DNA from 4 places in the Cobetia amphilecti genome. Region 4 is predicted to be linked to each of the others. Evidence: predicted binding sites of a transcription regulator. Region 4 holds the regulator's gene; each other region holds the start of a gene.

Region 1 (3,745 bases), 1.9 Mb from region 4:
ACCTCGATGGCCGGCGGGCGCACGGTTTGCTCCATCAGCCAGGCCGCCTGATAGGGACGGCGGGCCATGGTGGGATCGTAGGCCTTGTCGTGGCACAGGTGGTCGGTCAGCGCGACGCCTTGCCAGCTTGCCGGCAGCGGCAGCACGCGCGGCTGATCGGTGACATTGAGGGCGAACAGCAGGCGACGCCCTTCATGGGTGACGCGCTCGAAGACGAAGAAATCCGGGCCGACATCGAAGACATTCTGGTCGGCATCCGGGTGGAAGCAGGGTTCGTTGCGGCGCAGTGCCATGCGGCGCTTGAGGGCGTGGAAGACCTCATGGGTCGCGGTGTTGGGGCTTGCCAGCAGCGCTTCCAGTTCATCGCGCTGCCATTTGCGGCGGTTGATGGCGCGCAGATGGCCATCGCGCTCGACGCCTTCCTGGTGGTTGGGGGTCGCGGTCAGCGAGTGGATGTACAGCCCCGGGATGCCCTGCAGGCTCAGCATCAGGGTCTGACTGGCGATGAAGCGCTCGATCTGCCACGGGTCCTGGCCGCGCCGCGTGCCCTTGAGCGCATCGAAGTAGCTGATGTTGAGCTCATAGGGGGTGTCGGCGCGCCCGGGGTTGGCGCGCATGCTGACGTAGCCACCGAAGTCATGCACCAGCCGCACCAGAGTGTCGCGCTCGTGGTCGGGCAGCAGGCCCTCAAGGGCGCGAACGCCGATACCGTCGTGACTGGCGGTGAAGTTGAAGTAGCTGCAGCCGGAAGGCAGGGACGGCAGGCTGGTGGCCCACTGGGTCAGGGCGCTGGCATCGCCGGAGGTCAGGGTGTGCAGCGTCAGCGGCGGCAGCGTGAACTGATAGATCAGGTGCGCTTCATCGGCCTGGGCGCTGCCCTCGATGGCGGTGAGGTCGTGCTGTGACAGGCGATCGAGCCCGAAGTAGGACATGTTCTCGGCGTGGGGCACGTTGGTCTCGGTGATCAACAGGCTGCCCGGCGCTAGATGGTCGACGATGGCGCGCAGCAGGCGCACCACGGCGTGTGTCTCCGGCAGGTGGATGCAGGAGGTGCCCTGGCGTTTCCACAGGAAGGCCACTGCATCGAGGCGGATGATGCCCGCGCCCTGCTCGAGGTAATAAAGCAGGATGCCGATGAATTCGAGCAGCACATCGGGATTGGCGAAGTTCAGGTCGATCTGGTCATCGGAGAAGGTTGCCCAAAGATGGCGCAGGCCACGGCGGGTATGCACCGGCGTGAGCAGGGCAGACGGGCGCGGGCGCACGACCTCGGAGACATCGGTGTCGGGGTCCATCTCGATGAAGTAGTCGCGGCCGGGCTGCACGCCGGCCAGATAATCGGCGAACCACAGTGACTCGCGCGAGCAGTGATTGATGACCAGGTCTGCCATCAGGTCGCGCTGCTCGCTCAGGCGCCGGATGTCCTGCCAGTCGCCGAGGACCGGATTGACCTCGCGATAGTGGATGACGCTGAAGCCGTCATCGCTGCTCCATGGGAAGAAGGGCAGTACGTGGACACCGGACAGGCTGTCGTCCAGTCGGCTGGCGAGGAAGTCGTGCAGGGTCGCCAGTGGCGCCTCGCCTTCCTGCTGCAGGCTGTCGCCGTAGGTGATCAGCCACTGGTCGCGCTCGCTCCAGAGCGGCTCGCCTTCCGGTACGCGGGGGTTGAGGCGCGTGCGATGGAAATCCAGCACCGTCTCCAGGCGTCTGAGGACTTCTTCATGACGCTGTGGGTAGATCTCGGCGAGCAGGCGTGTGGCGTGCGCCTGGAAGTCAGCCTGCGAGAGGCGTCTGGCGAGAGAGACTCTGGCGCTGCCCTCGCTCGGCGCAGGGTCGGAGGCAGTGGATGTCGAGTGATCGGGAGATGACGTATCGGACATGGGCAATCCTCGTGGCAGCAAAAGCGGTCAGACTCTGCCTCGTGAGCCGCAATGGGCAGAGCGTGTCGCGGGTGATCTTCGAGAAGCCCGCCGGCGCAATCCTGCGGGGCCGGTGGCAAGACTGGAAATCACATATCAGATGAAGTCGGCTGGCCGTCGCTTGGTGAAATGCCTGAATGGCGCATCGGCTCAGCGGCGCCCGTGGGTGACGGCCTGGTGCCTTTACTCATGAGTCATGCACGCCTTGGGCCAGATTCGTCAAGCCTGCAAGGCAAGACGGCCAGCCTGCATGTGCCGGCTGGCCGTCCTGTCTGGCGTCATGTGGCCTGCGGCCAGCTGACGCCACTGCGCTTCATGACATGCTTTACTTGCGCAGCACGCGATACAGAATCAGCAGAATGACGGCGCCGAGCACGGCGATGACAAAGCTGGCCAGATTGAATCCCGTCACTTCACCGAAGCCCATCAGGGTGCCGACCCAGCCACCGACCACGGCCCCCAGGATGCCGATGATGCTGGTGACGATGATGCCACCCGGGTCCTTGCCGGGCACGATCACCTTGGCGATGATGCCGGCAATAAGACCGAATATGATCCATGCAATGATTCCCATGTCGCAGCTCCTTGCGTCATCGTGATCAATCTCGCGGCAGAGATCATTCGCCGCCAGTCGTGAAAGGATTTCACGGCTCGGGGAAGCGTCCTTGTGAGGCGCTGCACCCTGATGTCATCTTTCGGTTATCGGGCGGGGATTTCAAGCCTGCCGGGCAGGTTGATGGACGCTTTCGCCGCGGTGTCCGCCCCCCGGGGCGACAGTGCAGGAAACTCCTGTCGCCCCTTGGTCGCTCCCCAAGGCTAGTTCAGATAGGTCGGTGCTGACATAGGCTCCCGTGGCGGGGCCTTAACGGTTACAATACCCGCCATTCGCTGTCATTCGGCTGCGCTGCGCCACTTCCTCGCTGTGCTTCGCGCGGGGCCGCAGCCACCTCGCACCCAAGCAGGCTCTCCAACATGCACTGTCCCTTCTGTGGAACTCATGAAACCAAGGTCACGGATTCCCGACTGGTGGTCGAGGGTGACCAGGTGCGGCGGCGTCGCCAGTGCGCGGCCTGCGGTGAGCGTTTCACGACCTACGAAACGGCGGAGCTGGTCATGCCGCGCGTGGTCAAGGGTGACGGTTCGCGTGAGAGCTTCGATGAGCACAAGCTGCGTGCTGGCATGCTGCGCGCGCTGGAAAAACGCCCGGTATCCTCCGAGCTGATCGAGGCCGCGGTAGAGCGCATTCGTCAGCGTCTGCGTGCCACCGGCGAGCGTGAGATCGAGGCGCGGCGCATCGGGGATGAGGTCATGCAGCAGCTCAAGCGGCTGGATCAGGTCGCCTATATCCGCTTCGCTTCGGTCTATCGTCGCTTCCAGGATCTTGATGAGTTCCGCGCCGAGATCGACCGTCTCGCCCAGGAGCCCAGCTTCCTGCCGGGCGAGGAAGACGCGCGGCCCTGATGTCTCGACACGGTCATCCTTGCAGATGACCTCGAGGCCTGTGTCTGCTGGCTCTGTCGCGTCACACTGTGTGGCTTCGGCCTTGGATCTTGGGCCCAGGCCTCAGGCATCGAAGTATTGGCCGCCGCCTGGGCAATGCCTGACCTTCTCTCGTTTCACGCCAAGGTATCGCATGTCTCTTTCTCCCCGTGCTTCTCGTGCTCACCGTGACAGCCACTCTCGCGACCGCAGTGCTCCCTCGGCGCGTGATGCGCGCCACATGGCCCACGCCCTGCGCCTGGCGCGACTGGGCAGCTACACGACGCAGCCCAATCCGCGTGTCGGCTGTGTGCTGGTAGAGGCCGAGACTGACGAGGTGATCGCGA
Region 2 (3,745 bases), 1.4 Mb from region 4:
CCGACGGTGCCGGAACCCATCCACGAGGCGGTGGCGTCGATGGCACTGCGCCCGGGCAGATTGAAGATGGCGCGGAACGGACGACGCACCAGGCTGCCGATGAATTCCATGAAGCCGAAGTCGACCAGCAGCGGCAGCAGAATGGCCGCGAAGAAGAAGAAGGTCAGCAGTACCGGCGCGAGATCATTGAGCATCACGCCGCCGGTGAAGGCTGCGGTGACCTGGGTCGGCCCCCACTGGAAGTAGGTCATCAACGCGAAGATGGCGCCGAGGGCGCGCATGGCGAACCATACCGGCGAGACATCGAACAGCTCGTGCGCCGCGCCCTGGCGTGCCCAGGCGGGCTTGGCGAGCTTGACGAAGCCGGTGAGGATCACCGACAGACACAGCACCGCGACTGCGATGGCGGGCAAGGCGCTGCCGAGCGTGGCCTTGAGCCAATCGGCCATCAGGCCCATGCCGATGTTGATGGTGTCGCCGACACTGAACGGCACCAGGAAGAAGCTGACGCCGAGCAGTGACGGCACCAGGAATTTCATCAGTCCCCTGGCCGTCAGCGGCACGGGGCGGGTGGCGATGAGGTCTTTCTGCGCTTTCTGTGGCTTGGCGGTCTCAGGCTGTTCAGCACTTGATACAGAACTTGAGTTAGAACCGGATATAGCGCGGGGCGGCGTATGGTCCGCCGCGGAGTCGATGCTGGTTGTCATTCGGGTCACCTAGATCTTGTTGTAATGGTCAGGCTCTAGCCGAGCATTGTGTGATGCATCATGCCGTATCGTCTCGGGTGATTCTGTGTGCGCCGAGGGTGGGACGGGCCCCCGGCGCGGGTGCAGCAGGACAGCGGGTCATTCGTGGGTCGTTCGTGGATCAGTCGCGCTGTTGCACGCCCGGCAGTACACAGAGCATCTCGTAGAGCAGGGTCGCGCCCATCAGCGCGGTGTTGCCGCTGGTGTCGTAGGGCGGGGAGACTTCCATCAGGTCACCGCCGACGATGTTGAGGCCGCGCGCGCCGCGCACGATTTCCATGCCCTGCGGCATGGTCAGGCCGCCGGCTTCCACGGTGCCGGTGCCGGGGGCGACGGAGGGGTCCAGGCCATCGATGTCGAAGGTGATGTAAACCGGGCGGTCGCCCATCATGTCGCGCACTTCGGCCATCAGCGGGGCGAGTGACTTGAACCAGCACATCTCGGCGGTCTCGACACGGAAGCCCTGCTGGCGGCACCAGTCGAAGTCATCGGCGGAGTAGCCGGTGCCACGCAGGCCGATCTGCACCACGCGATTGCTGTCGAGCAGGCCTTCTTCCTGGGCGCGTCGAATCGGTGTGCCGTGGGCGATGGGCTCGCCGAACATGTGGTCGTTGACGTCGGCATGGGCATCGATGTGGATCAGGCCGACCGGGCCGTGCTTCTTGGCGATGGCACGCAGCACCGGCAGGGTGACGGTGTGATCGCCGCCCAGCGTCAGCGGCACGCAGTCGTGGCTCAGCACCTCATCGTAGAACTGCTCGATGATGTCCATGCTCTTGGGCAGGTGGAAGGTGTTGATCGGCACATCGCCGATGTCTGCCACCTGCAGGCTGTCGAAGGGCGCGGCGCGGGTGGCCATGTTGTAGGGGCGCAGCATGCGCGATTCATCACGGATCTGGCGCGGGCCGAGACGTGCGCCCGGACGGTTGGAGGTACCGATGTCCAGCGGAATGCCGATGAAGGCGGCGTCCAGGCCTTCCGCGGTTTCCTGAGCCGGCAGACGCATCATGGTGGCCGGGCCGCCGAAACGTGGCATGTCGTTGCCGCCCAGCGGCTGATTGAACTCGCTCATCTGTCTCTCCAGGGTCTTGAGTCGCTCGCGCTAGCGTGACGGCGAGCGGGGTATTGTGATTGTTCGCCTGATCGGCAGGCCGGACAGTGTCATGAAAGCCGGCGATCTTCCTTGGCGCATACCCTAGCATTGCAGTAACCATGCCAATTATTAATCTATTGATTTTATTGAGTTTTATTTGAGGGCGGTGGCTGAGTGATTCATTTATGGATCACTCGTGCGCCATAAATGATTCAAAAATGGATCACTGATTCATTTGTGGATCACATTCGGGCATCATCGAGAGTGTCTTCAGCGCAGTGCGAGAAAGACCTGCTGGAAAGAAACGGCAGGAAGAAGCGATAGAAAGAAGCGATAGAAAGAAGCGTTGGAAAGAACTGCTGCAAAGAACTGCTGGAAAGCCCCGCCCGATTCACAGGCTCGACCATGAGGTGCCCGCCATGTCAGAGCTCGACCGTCAGATTCTCAAGACCATCATCGACACCGCTCATGATCACTACTTCGTGGTCAATGCGGATGGTCAGGTGACAGATGTCAGCCCCGGCGCCGCGGCGGTCTATGGCATGACCCGCGAGGAGTTGTGTGCTGCCAACGTGCATGAGCTGGAAGCTAGCGGCGTGCTCAAGCCCTCTATCAGCCTGGAGGTGCTGCGCACGGGGCGCACCCTGCAGATGATGCAGCTCACCGCCACCGGCCGTCGGGTGGTGGCGCAGGCGCATCCGGTGTTCGTCGCGGGCAAGCTCGAGTGCGTGGTCAGCCGCTCGATGGATCTCACCGATATCCAGCTGTTGCAGCAGGAATACGCGGTGCTCCAGCAGCGTTTCAGTGATCACCTGCGCCGCAACTCGCGCGGCGGTGAGCTGAGTGGCGTCAGTCAGGCAGAGGGCGATCGGGCAACGGCGGGGGCAGCGCAAGCAGTCCACGACACGGAGCAATATGCACAGAGCCAAGCTGAACAGCGGCAACGTGAACAATCAGCGCGCGAGCAGGCCGAGTGCGAAGACGCCGCGCTGGAGCTGGGTGAGCTGCAGGTCAGAAGCCCGGTGATGCGCGAGATAGCACTGCTGCTCAAGCGGGTCGCGCCCACCAACGCCACGGTATTGATGCTGGGCGAATCCGGGGTCGGCAAGACGGCCTTCGCCCATCAACTGCATCGCTGGAGCCAACGCGCCGACGGCCCCTTCATCGAGGTGAACTGCGGCGCCATCCCCGAGAGCCTGTTCGAGTCCGAGATGTTCGGCTATCAGGCCGGTGCCTTCACCGGCGCGGGCAACCGTGGCAAGGCAGGCCTGATGGAGCAGGCCGAAGGCGGCACCCTGTTCCTCGATGAGATCGGTGAGCTGCCGCTGGCCACCCAGACCAAGCTGCTCAAGGTGATTCAGGACGGGATGATCACCCGCCTGGGCGACACCACCACCCGCCGTGCGGACTTCCGACTGGTCGTCGCCACCAATCAAGACCTCGCCGCCCGTGTGGAGCAGGGCCAGTTCCGCCTCGACCTCTACTACCGCATCAATGTGCTCCCCGTCAGCCTGCCGCCGCTGCGTGAACGCCGCGAGGACATTCCCGCCCTGATCGAGCAACACCTCTCCCGCCTCAATCAACGTCATGGTCGCCGCAAACTCCTCGACGCCTCGTTATGGCCCATCCTCATGCGCCAGGACTGGCTCGGCAATATCCGCGAACTGGAAAACTGGCTGGAACGCGCCTGGCTCAGCGCCCCCAGTGATGTCATCGACAGCGACTCAGTGAAAACACTGCTCAACACTTGTTCCACGAATAACGCTAATGGACTAGGCAATTCATTTGGCTTCAGTAATGACAAATCTAATGGAATAGGCGTTACTGAAAGTTTTACCACTACCGATAACTCTCATAGTCCCAATTCCCTCTCAGAGCCTGCCGCTGAGGGGGCGGTAGCCATGCC
Region 3 (3,745 bases), 1.9 Mb from region 4:
TCACCCTCAAGGCGCGTGACATCAAGGCGGTGAGCGCGGCGCGTGCCAATCCGGATATCGAGGTGATCGACATGGCGCCGGAAGAACGCGCCAAGTTCCGTCGCATCGCGCAGCAGGAGTGGAAGGTGTGGGCTGAGAAGAATGAGCTGACCGGCAAGGTCTACGAGTCCGTGGTCAGCTTCCTGACCGACCGCAACCTGATGTGAGCCCGCTGGCGCGCGGGATGGGCGCCAGCCGCCGTGTGGCAAGAGGCAGCTAGCCACGTTTTTGGCGACCGATCGCAGAACGATAACGACGCGGGAGATCAAGGTCGGCGTGCTCACTGGGCGCGCCGATTCTCCTTGAGGCAGCGAGTCAGCAAGGAATTCGATATGGCAGAACATGATGTGGCGTCGCCGGGGCTACCCGAGGCGTCGGATGACCACGACCCGAATCTGGGCACGCGGACACCGCTGGACCGCCTGGTGGGCAAGGGCACGCGCGCCGCGGCGTGGCTGGTATTGCTGGCGATGGCGATCAGCGTGTTCGAGGTGGTGATGCGCTATGGCCTCGATTCGCCGACCTCCTGGGTGCACGAGACGGTGATCTTTTTGGTCGCGACCAGCTTCGCGCTGGGCGGCCCGGCGGCCCTGGCCAACAATCGTCATATTCGCGTGCGCGTGCTCTACGACCTGGTCGGCACGCGCTTTCGCTACGTGCTGGACTGCTTCAATGACGTGATGACGTTCGTCTTCTGTCTGGCGATGAGCTATGCGGGCTGGGTGATGTTCTGGCGTGCCTCGCACAGTCCGCTGGGCGAGTGGCAGCTGGAGCGTTCCGGCACCTCATGGAATCCGCCGTTTCCGGCACTGACCAAGGGCGTGATCCTGTTCGCGCTGGCGGTGATGACCCTGCAGGCGCTGTGGCATCTCTATCAGACATTCTTCTCGCCCCGTCCGCCCGAGGGCGGCAGTGAGGGAAGTGGCGCATCCGACGCCACTTCCGATGCCGCTCCCGACGCCACAGCTGACCACAAGGAGCCGCGCTGATGGATATCGCAACGGCTACGATGCTGCTGGTCGGTGGCATCTTCGCGCTGCTGGTCACCGGCCTGCCGCTGGCCTTCGTCACCGGCCTGGTCGCGCTGGCCTACACCTTCGGCTGGTTCGGCCCGATGGCGCTGCCGCTGGTCACCAGTCGTGTCTATGGCTTCGTCACCGAGTATTCGCTGGTGGCGGTGCCGATGTTCGTGCTGATGGCCTCGCTGCTCGATCGCTCGGGGATCGCCAAGGACCTGTTCAATGCCATGCGCGTGATGGCAGGGCGACTGCCCGGCGGCGTGGCGATCCAGACCATCGTGGTGGCGTTCTTCCTCGCCGCGATGTCCGGCATCATCGGCGGCGAGATCGTGCTGCTGGGGATTCTGGCGCTGCCGCAGATGCTCAGACTCGGCTATGACAAGCACATCGCCATCGGCGTGGTGTGTGCCGGTGGCTCGCTGGGCACCATGATGCCGCCCTCCATCGTGCTGATCATCTATGGCCTGATCGCCAACCAGTCGATCGCGGACCTGTTCACCGCGGCGATCACCCCGGCCATCGTGCTGATGGCAAGCTATATCATCTACGTGCTGATCCGCTGTCTGCGCAACCCTTCACTGGGGCCGGTGATGCCCGAGGAGGAGCGCCGCGCCAGCTTCCAGAGCAAGCGTGAGCTGCTCAAGGCCATCGGCGTGCCGGCGGTCATCGCGGGGCTGGTGCTGGGCTCCATCTACGGTGGCGTGGCCTCGGTGACCGAAGCCGCGGCGATGGGCAGCTTCGGCGTGCTGGTGGCGGTGATGCTGCGCGGCGAGTTCTCCATCACCCTGATGCAGCGTGCGCTGTCCCAGACCATGAACACCTGCGGCATGATCATCTGGATCGGTATCGGCGCGGCGGCGCTGGTCGGGGTCTACAACTTGATGGGCGGCAACCGCTTCGTGTCGAGCATGATTCTCGGCCTGGATATCCCGCCGCTGGCGATCATCATGGTGATGATGGCGATCCTGCTGCTGCTGGGGCTGTTCCTCGACTGGATCGGCATCGCGATGCTGACCCTGCCGATCTTCGTGCCGATCATCGTTCAGCTCGGCTACGACCCGGTATGGTTCGGTGTGCTGTTCGCGGTCAACATGCAGGTGTCCTTCCTGTCGCCACCCTTCGGGCCTGCCGCCTTCTATCTGAAAGGCGTGGCACCGGAAGGCATCAGTCTCAAGGATATCTTCGTCTCGCTGCTGCCGTTCATCGCCATCCAGCTGTGCGTGCTGGCGATGTTGCTGCTGTGGCCGCAACTGTCGTTGTGGCTGGTCTAGGCTCTACAGACGTTGCCCGCTTGCCCAAGACTCGACGCCCTCGCAGATGCGAGGGCGTCGTCGTTGGTGACGAAAGATTTGCGCCGTCGTGTGGCGAGGCATCATGCAAGGCAGGCTTTGTGCTCTTTTATGGTGCAAATGAGCGGGCGCACAAACACAGCCACGGTGAGAAGGGGTAGGTGGTCATGGTAGCTGCACCATCTTGGCACATTCCCTGCAATGCTCTTGCAATGCCTGTCCGGTGCCACGAGATCCTGTCGAGGTGACCCCTGACACGCTGCAGCACTTCACGAGGAGAGTTCACATGTCAGAGACTCAAGCACCGCTGTTGTTGCTGACCGATCTGGATGGCTCGCTGCTGGATCACCACGATTACTCGCCGGGCCCGGCGCGCAGCTGGTTGACCCGCCTGCGCGCGCGCGGTGCCTGGATCGTCCCCAACACCTCCAAGACAGCGGCCGAACTGGCACCGCTGATGGACTCGCTGGGCTTGGCGGGCCAGCCGTGGATCGCCGAGAACGGCGGCGTGGTGGCCCTGCCGGCCGATTGGCTGAGCGCCTACCCGCTGGAGGAGGCCAGCGCCCCGGACGCACACGGCCTGTGTCGTATCGCGGTGGCGATGCCCCGCGACAGAATTCTCGCGGTGCTGGAGGAGCTGAGCGGGGAGTTCGCCTTCGAGGGCTTCGCCTCGATGCCGGTGGCGAGAATCAGCGAGCTGACGGGGCTGGGGGAGGGCGACGCGGTCCTGGCGGGACAGCGTGATGCCAGTGAACCGCTGGTGTGGCGCGACGCGCCGGAGCGTCTCGAGGACTTTCGCATGCGCCTGGCCGGCCATGGCCTCAAGCTGACACGTGGTGGGCGCTTCCATCATGTGACCGGGGACAGCGACAAGGGCGTGGCAGCACGCTATCTGATCGCCCGCTACCGGCTCTGCGAGCGGGTGCGTCCCTGGACGCTGGGCTTCGGCGATGGCGCCAATGACCTGCCGCTGCTGGCCGCCGTCGACAACGCTGTGCTGATTCCCGGCGTCGGTGATACCTCTCAGCGTGATCGGGAGCTTGCCGACTATCCGCAACTGGCGGATGAACGCCGCTGTTTTCGCGCCAATCTCCCCGGACCGCAGGGATGGGTCGAGGGATTGCGTCACTGGCTGGCCAATGGCCAGCCGGAAGAATGGACATCCAGAGGTCTGGGCGCCTGACGCCTGCCTGATGCGTGTCTTCGGCATGACAAGGAGCTGACATGAGCGATTTTTACCAGAATGGCATCATCACCAACTTCCATAACCTGACCGATCGTCCGGTGGAAGATCTCGAAGCGGACCTGATGCGCTTCTCCCGCAAGCGACCGATGAGCCTGATTCTGCCGTCGCTGTATTCCGAGCTGGAAGGCCCCGCCCTCAAGCATATCGTCGAG
Region 4 (3,745 bases):
GCAGCGATTGGCGTCTTGCAATGCGGGCTGCGTGCATGGGGCACGGCCACACCGTGGCCAATGCCGGTCGACCCCAGTCTCTCGCGCCCGATCAGGCGCGAGAAGACTTCCTGGCTATCCAGGCTGGGAATGTTCTGTGCGATGAAGGTGCTGAAGAATTCAAGCACCCGCTTCTTGCTCCCCCCGGGGACACCGTAAAGCGTGCGCTCGGGGGGAAGGATCTGATCAAGTGTCATGGCTGAAGGTCAACGGGTCCCGGTGCCCTGAGAGCGAGCCTGGGACTTTTCCTTGTGTTTGACCAGCTGGCGATCCAGCTTGTCGGCGAGCGCGTCGATGGCAGCGTACATGTTGGGGTCTTCTGCCAGGGCGTGGAGGTCAGCGCCTGCCGCGTGCAAGGTGCAGGCAGCCTGCTGGCGCTCCTTCTCGATCGACAGTGTCACCTGAACATTGGTGATGTTGTCGTAATGCCGTTCGAGGCGAGCGAGCTTCTCGTTGACGTAATCGCGGAGAGGATCGGTAAGTTCCACATGATGCCCGGTGATATTCACTTGCATGGACACGCTCCTTTATCCAGCGGGTTGCCATTCAATTGTAACCCTTTTTGACTACGAGCAAACCCTGATCGGACGCTCTGCAACAGGCTTGACGGCCACCGTCTGGCGATGTTTTCGCTCCCTTGCCAGTGGCGTCAGATGTCGTGAGCGTCTGTACCGACAATGCCCAAGCTTTGCGCAAAGATCAACGCTGCGCTGCATCGTGGCTCAGTGCTTGTCTTCAACTCAGTGAGGGGTATCGGAGTGGACTTCAAGGGCACGTCTGGTGGGTGGTGCGTGAAAGACGCGCAAGAAGGCGGGTTTTCGTCGCCAATCCCTGCATGTACGTCGCCTTTCAGGCGCTTCGATTGCGTCGAGCAAGCGGCGTTCCGGGAGGTTCTCCGGGTGTCATCCAGGTGCAATACGCGCAAAAGTGACTTTAAAAACATGCGATTGACGGTGAATGACGCTGCCGGAAAGGCGGTTTTTTACCGTCATCCTGCGCGCCGTCATGGCCCATGACGGGCAATTGATGAGCGGTTGACGGCATGACAGAGCGCACGACAGGCGTACCGCTACCCGCGAAGTCAGAGGCTGATGAGCGGAAAATCCAGCGCTTGAGGTTGGCGGCGGCTGCCATTGTGGAGGTGAAAGCAGGGCATGGCAGCCGCAGGTGACGCGTCAGGCCAGACGCTTGCGCTCGCTGGAGGAGGGGATGCCCATCGCTTCGCGATACTTGGCCACGGTACGGCGTGCGACCTCGATGCCATCGCTGGCGAGCAGATCGACCAGCCGTGAGTCGGAGAGAGGCTTGCGGGCCGGCTCTTCCGCGATCAGCTTGCGGATGCGGGCACGAATGGCGGTGCTTGAGTGGGCGTCGCCACTGCCGCTGCCACCGACCTGGCTCGAGAAGAAGAACTTGAGCTCGAAGACGCCGCGCGGGGTGTGGATGTACTTCTGGGTCGTGACCCGCGAGATGGTCGACTCATGCATCTCGACCACTTCGGCGATGTTGGCCAGAATCAGCGGCTTCATGCCTTCCTCGCCTTGCTCGAGGAAGTCGATCTGGCGCGCCATGATCTCGCGGCCGACCTTGAGCAGGGTGTCATTGCGCGATGACAGGCTCTTCATCAGCCAGCGGGCTTCCTGCAGGTTGTCCTTGAGGAAGGTATTGTCGGCGGACTTGTCGGCACGCTTGATCAGCGCGGCGTATTCCGGCTGGATGCGCAGCTTGGGCAGCGCTTCCGGGTTGAGCTCGACCTGCCAGCCGTGGCGGGTATGGCGTACCAGCAGGTCAGGGATCACGTAATCGCTGGCGGGCTCGCCCCAGGCGGATGCCGGACGCGGGTCGAGCGCGCGCACCAGGCGGATGACGTGATCCAGCTCGTCATCGTCGAGGCTCAGGCGGCGCTTGAGCAGCTTGCGGTCATCGTTGCCCAGTGCCTCGAGGAATTGACGTACCAGGCGGCGCGCCTGCGCCAGCAGCGGCAGATCATCCGGCAGCAGTGCCAGTTGCAGCAGCAGGCATTCGCGCAGATCACGGGCGAAGACGCCGGTCGGGTCGAACTGCTGCAGACGCAGCAATACCTGCTCGAGTTCGGAGGCCTTGAGGCCGGGCAGGCCCTGGCCGCGCAGGCCATCGACCAGTTCGTCGAGTGACAGGCTCAGATAGCCGGCACCGTCGACGGCATCGATCAGGCTCTCTGCCATCTGGCGTTCACGGCCATCGAGGTCGGTCATCGCCAGCTGCCAGCGCAGGTGGTCCTGCAGGCTCTCGACGCTGGTATTGCGATCGAAGTCCGGCCCTTCTTCACTCCCGCTGCCACTGCCGGAGCTGGTCAGGCTACCGGCGTGGTCCTGGTAGAGGTCCGACCAGTCACTGTCGAGGGGGTATTCCTCGGGAATCTCGCTCGAGGAGTCGGCAGTGGAGATCTCGCTCGAATCCTGTGTCTCGATGACATCCAGCGACTCGTAGTCCTCGTCGAGCTCCAACATGGGGTTGGACTCGAGGGCTTGCTGAATCTCCTGACGCAGGTCGAGCGTCGACAGCTGCAGCAGCTGGATCGCTTGCTGGAGCTGCGGCGTCATGGTCAGCGAGGTGCCGAGGCGGAGTTGCAGGGTGGGTTTCATGGAGTCAGTCAATTCACGGCAAAGGAACGTGCCTACTACGCTATACCGTGACTCGGGGCACTGACAAGTGGTTGTCATGAATATTCAAGCAACTTGCATGCCATGTTTCCACCAAGGTGGTATGGACGTCATGCATGCGTCTGATGTCAGACATGAAAAAGCCGCTACGCGATAAAATCACGCAGCGGCTTTTGAAGCTTTCGCCTCCGGTGGGCTCAGCGCATTCGCTGACCCTAGAGCGTGAACTCGTGGCCCAGGTAGACGTCGCGCACCTGCTGGTTGGCCAGGATGGAGTCCGCATCACCGTGGGCGATGATCTGGCCATCGCCGACGATATAGGCGGTGTCACAGATATCGAGCGTCTCGCGCACGTTGTGGTCGGTGATCAGCACGCCGATGCCACGATCGCGCAGTTGGCGCACGATGCTCTTGATCTCGCCCACCGAGATGGGGTCGACGCCGGCGAAGGGCTCATCGAGCAGCACGAAGTCCGGCTCGGTGGCAAGCGCCCGGGCGATCTCGACCCGACGACGCTCACCACCGGACAGGCTCATGCCGGCGCTGGCGCGGATGTGCGTGATGCTGAATTCCTCGAGCAACTCTTCAAGGCGTGCCTTGCGGCCATTGCGATCCAGGTCCTTGCGGGTCTCCAGGATCGCCATGATGTTGTCGGCCACCGACAGCTTGCGGAAGATCGACGCCTCCTGCGGCAGATAGCCGATGCCGGCGCGTGCGCGCTGATGCATGGCGGCAGCGGAGAGGTCCTTGTCATCGATGGAGACGTTGCCGGCATCGGCGCGCACCAGTCCGACGATCATGTAGAACGAGGTCGTCTTGCCGGCGCCATTGGGACCCAGCAGGCCGACGATGTCGCCCTGGCGGATCTCCAGCGAGATGTCCTTGACCACCTTGCGGCCCTTGTAGGCCTTGGCCAGATGGCGAGCGCTCAGCGTACGCGGAGTAGCAGCAGTCATGACTCAGTTTTCCTTGCTGGCATTGGCGCCGCGCGGCGTCAGAGTCATGTGCACGCGACCGCCTTCGGTCTGCTGTGCCGTCTTGTTGTTGTTGGCGTTCACCTGGCG

What was found. The regulator sigma-54, encoded in region 4, starts transcription at its own class of promoters, with help from an activator protein. The targets are predictions, from matches to a motif close to TGGCACNNNNNTTGCTNT.
Region 1: R1T44_RS14530 (sugar phosphorylase) is a predicted target of sigma-54. The motif match lies at 2,115-2,132, and genes of this name have one in related genera.
Region 2: speB (agmatinase) is a predicted target of sigma-54. The motif match lies at 1,947-1,964, and genes of this name have one in related genera.
Region 3: R1T44_RS14540 (HAD-IIB family hydrolase) is a predicted target of sigma-54. The motif match lies at 2,533-2,550, and genes of this name have one in related genera.

Annotation. Positions count from the first base shown of each region.
Region 1 is NZ_CP136695.1:3,405,239-3,408,983, reverse strand. It holds gene R1T44_RS14530 (sugar phosphorylase) at 1-1,880, opposite strand, end outside; gene R1T44_RS14525 (GlsB/YeaQ/YmgE family stress response membrane protein) at 2,245-2,493, opposite strand; gene nrdR (transcriptional regulator NrdR) at 2,892-3,380, shown strand; gene ribD (bifunctional diaminohydroxyphosphoribosylaminopyrimidine deaminase/5-amino-6-(5-phosphoribosylamino)uracil reductase RibD) at 3,640-3,745, shown strand, end outside.
Region 2 is NZ_CP136695.1:2,621,833-2,625,577, reverse strand. It holds gene R1T44_RS11190 (YjiH family protein) at 1-539, opposite strand, end outside; gene speB (agmatinase) at 868-1,818, opposite strand; gene R1T44_RS11180 (sigma-54 interaction domain-containing protein) at 2,259-3,745, shown strand, end outside.
Region 3 is NZ_CP136695.1:3,410,116-3,413,860, reverse strand. It holds gene R1T44_RS14555 (TRAP transporter substrate-binding protein) at 1-206, shown strand, start outside; gene R1T44_RS14550 (TRAP transporter small permease subunit) at 372-1,028, shown strand; gene R1T44_RS14545 (TRAP transporter large permease) at 1,028-2,329, shown strand; gene R1T44_RS14540 (HAD-IIB family hydrolase) at 2,634-3,530, shown strand; gene R1T44_RS14535 (glycosyltransferase family protein) at 3,572-3,745, shown strand, end outside.
Region 4 is NZ_CP136695.1:1,181,751-1,185,495, forward strand. It holds gene R1T44_RS05035 (PTS sugar transporter subunit IIA) at 1-236, opposite strand, end outside; gene hpf (ribosome hibernation-promoting factor, HPF/YfiA family) at 246-554, opposite strand; gene R1T44_RS05045 (RNA polymerase factor sigma-54) at 1,215-2,663, opposite strand; gene lptB (LPS export ABC transporter ATP-binding protein) at 2,897-3,637, opposite strand; gene lptA (lipopolysaccharide transport periplasmic protein LptA) at 3,641-3,745, opposite strand, start outside.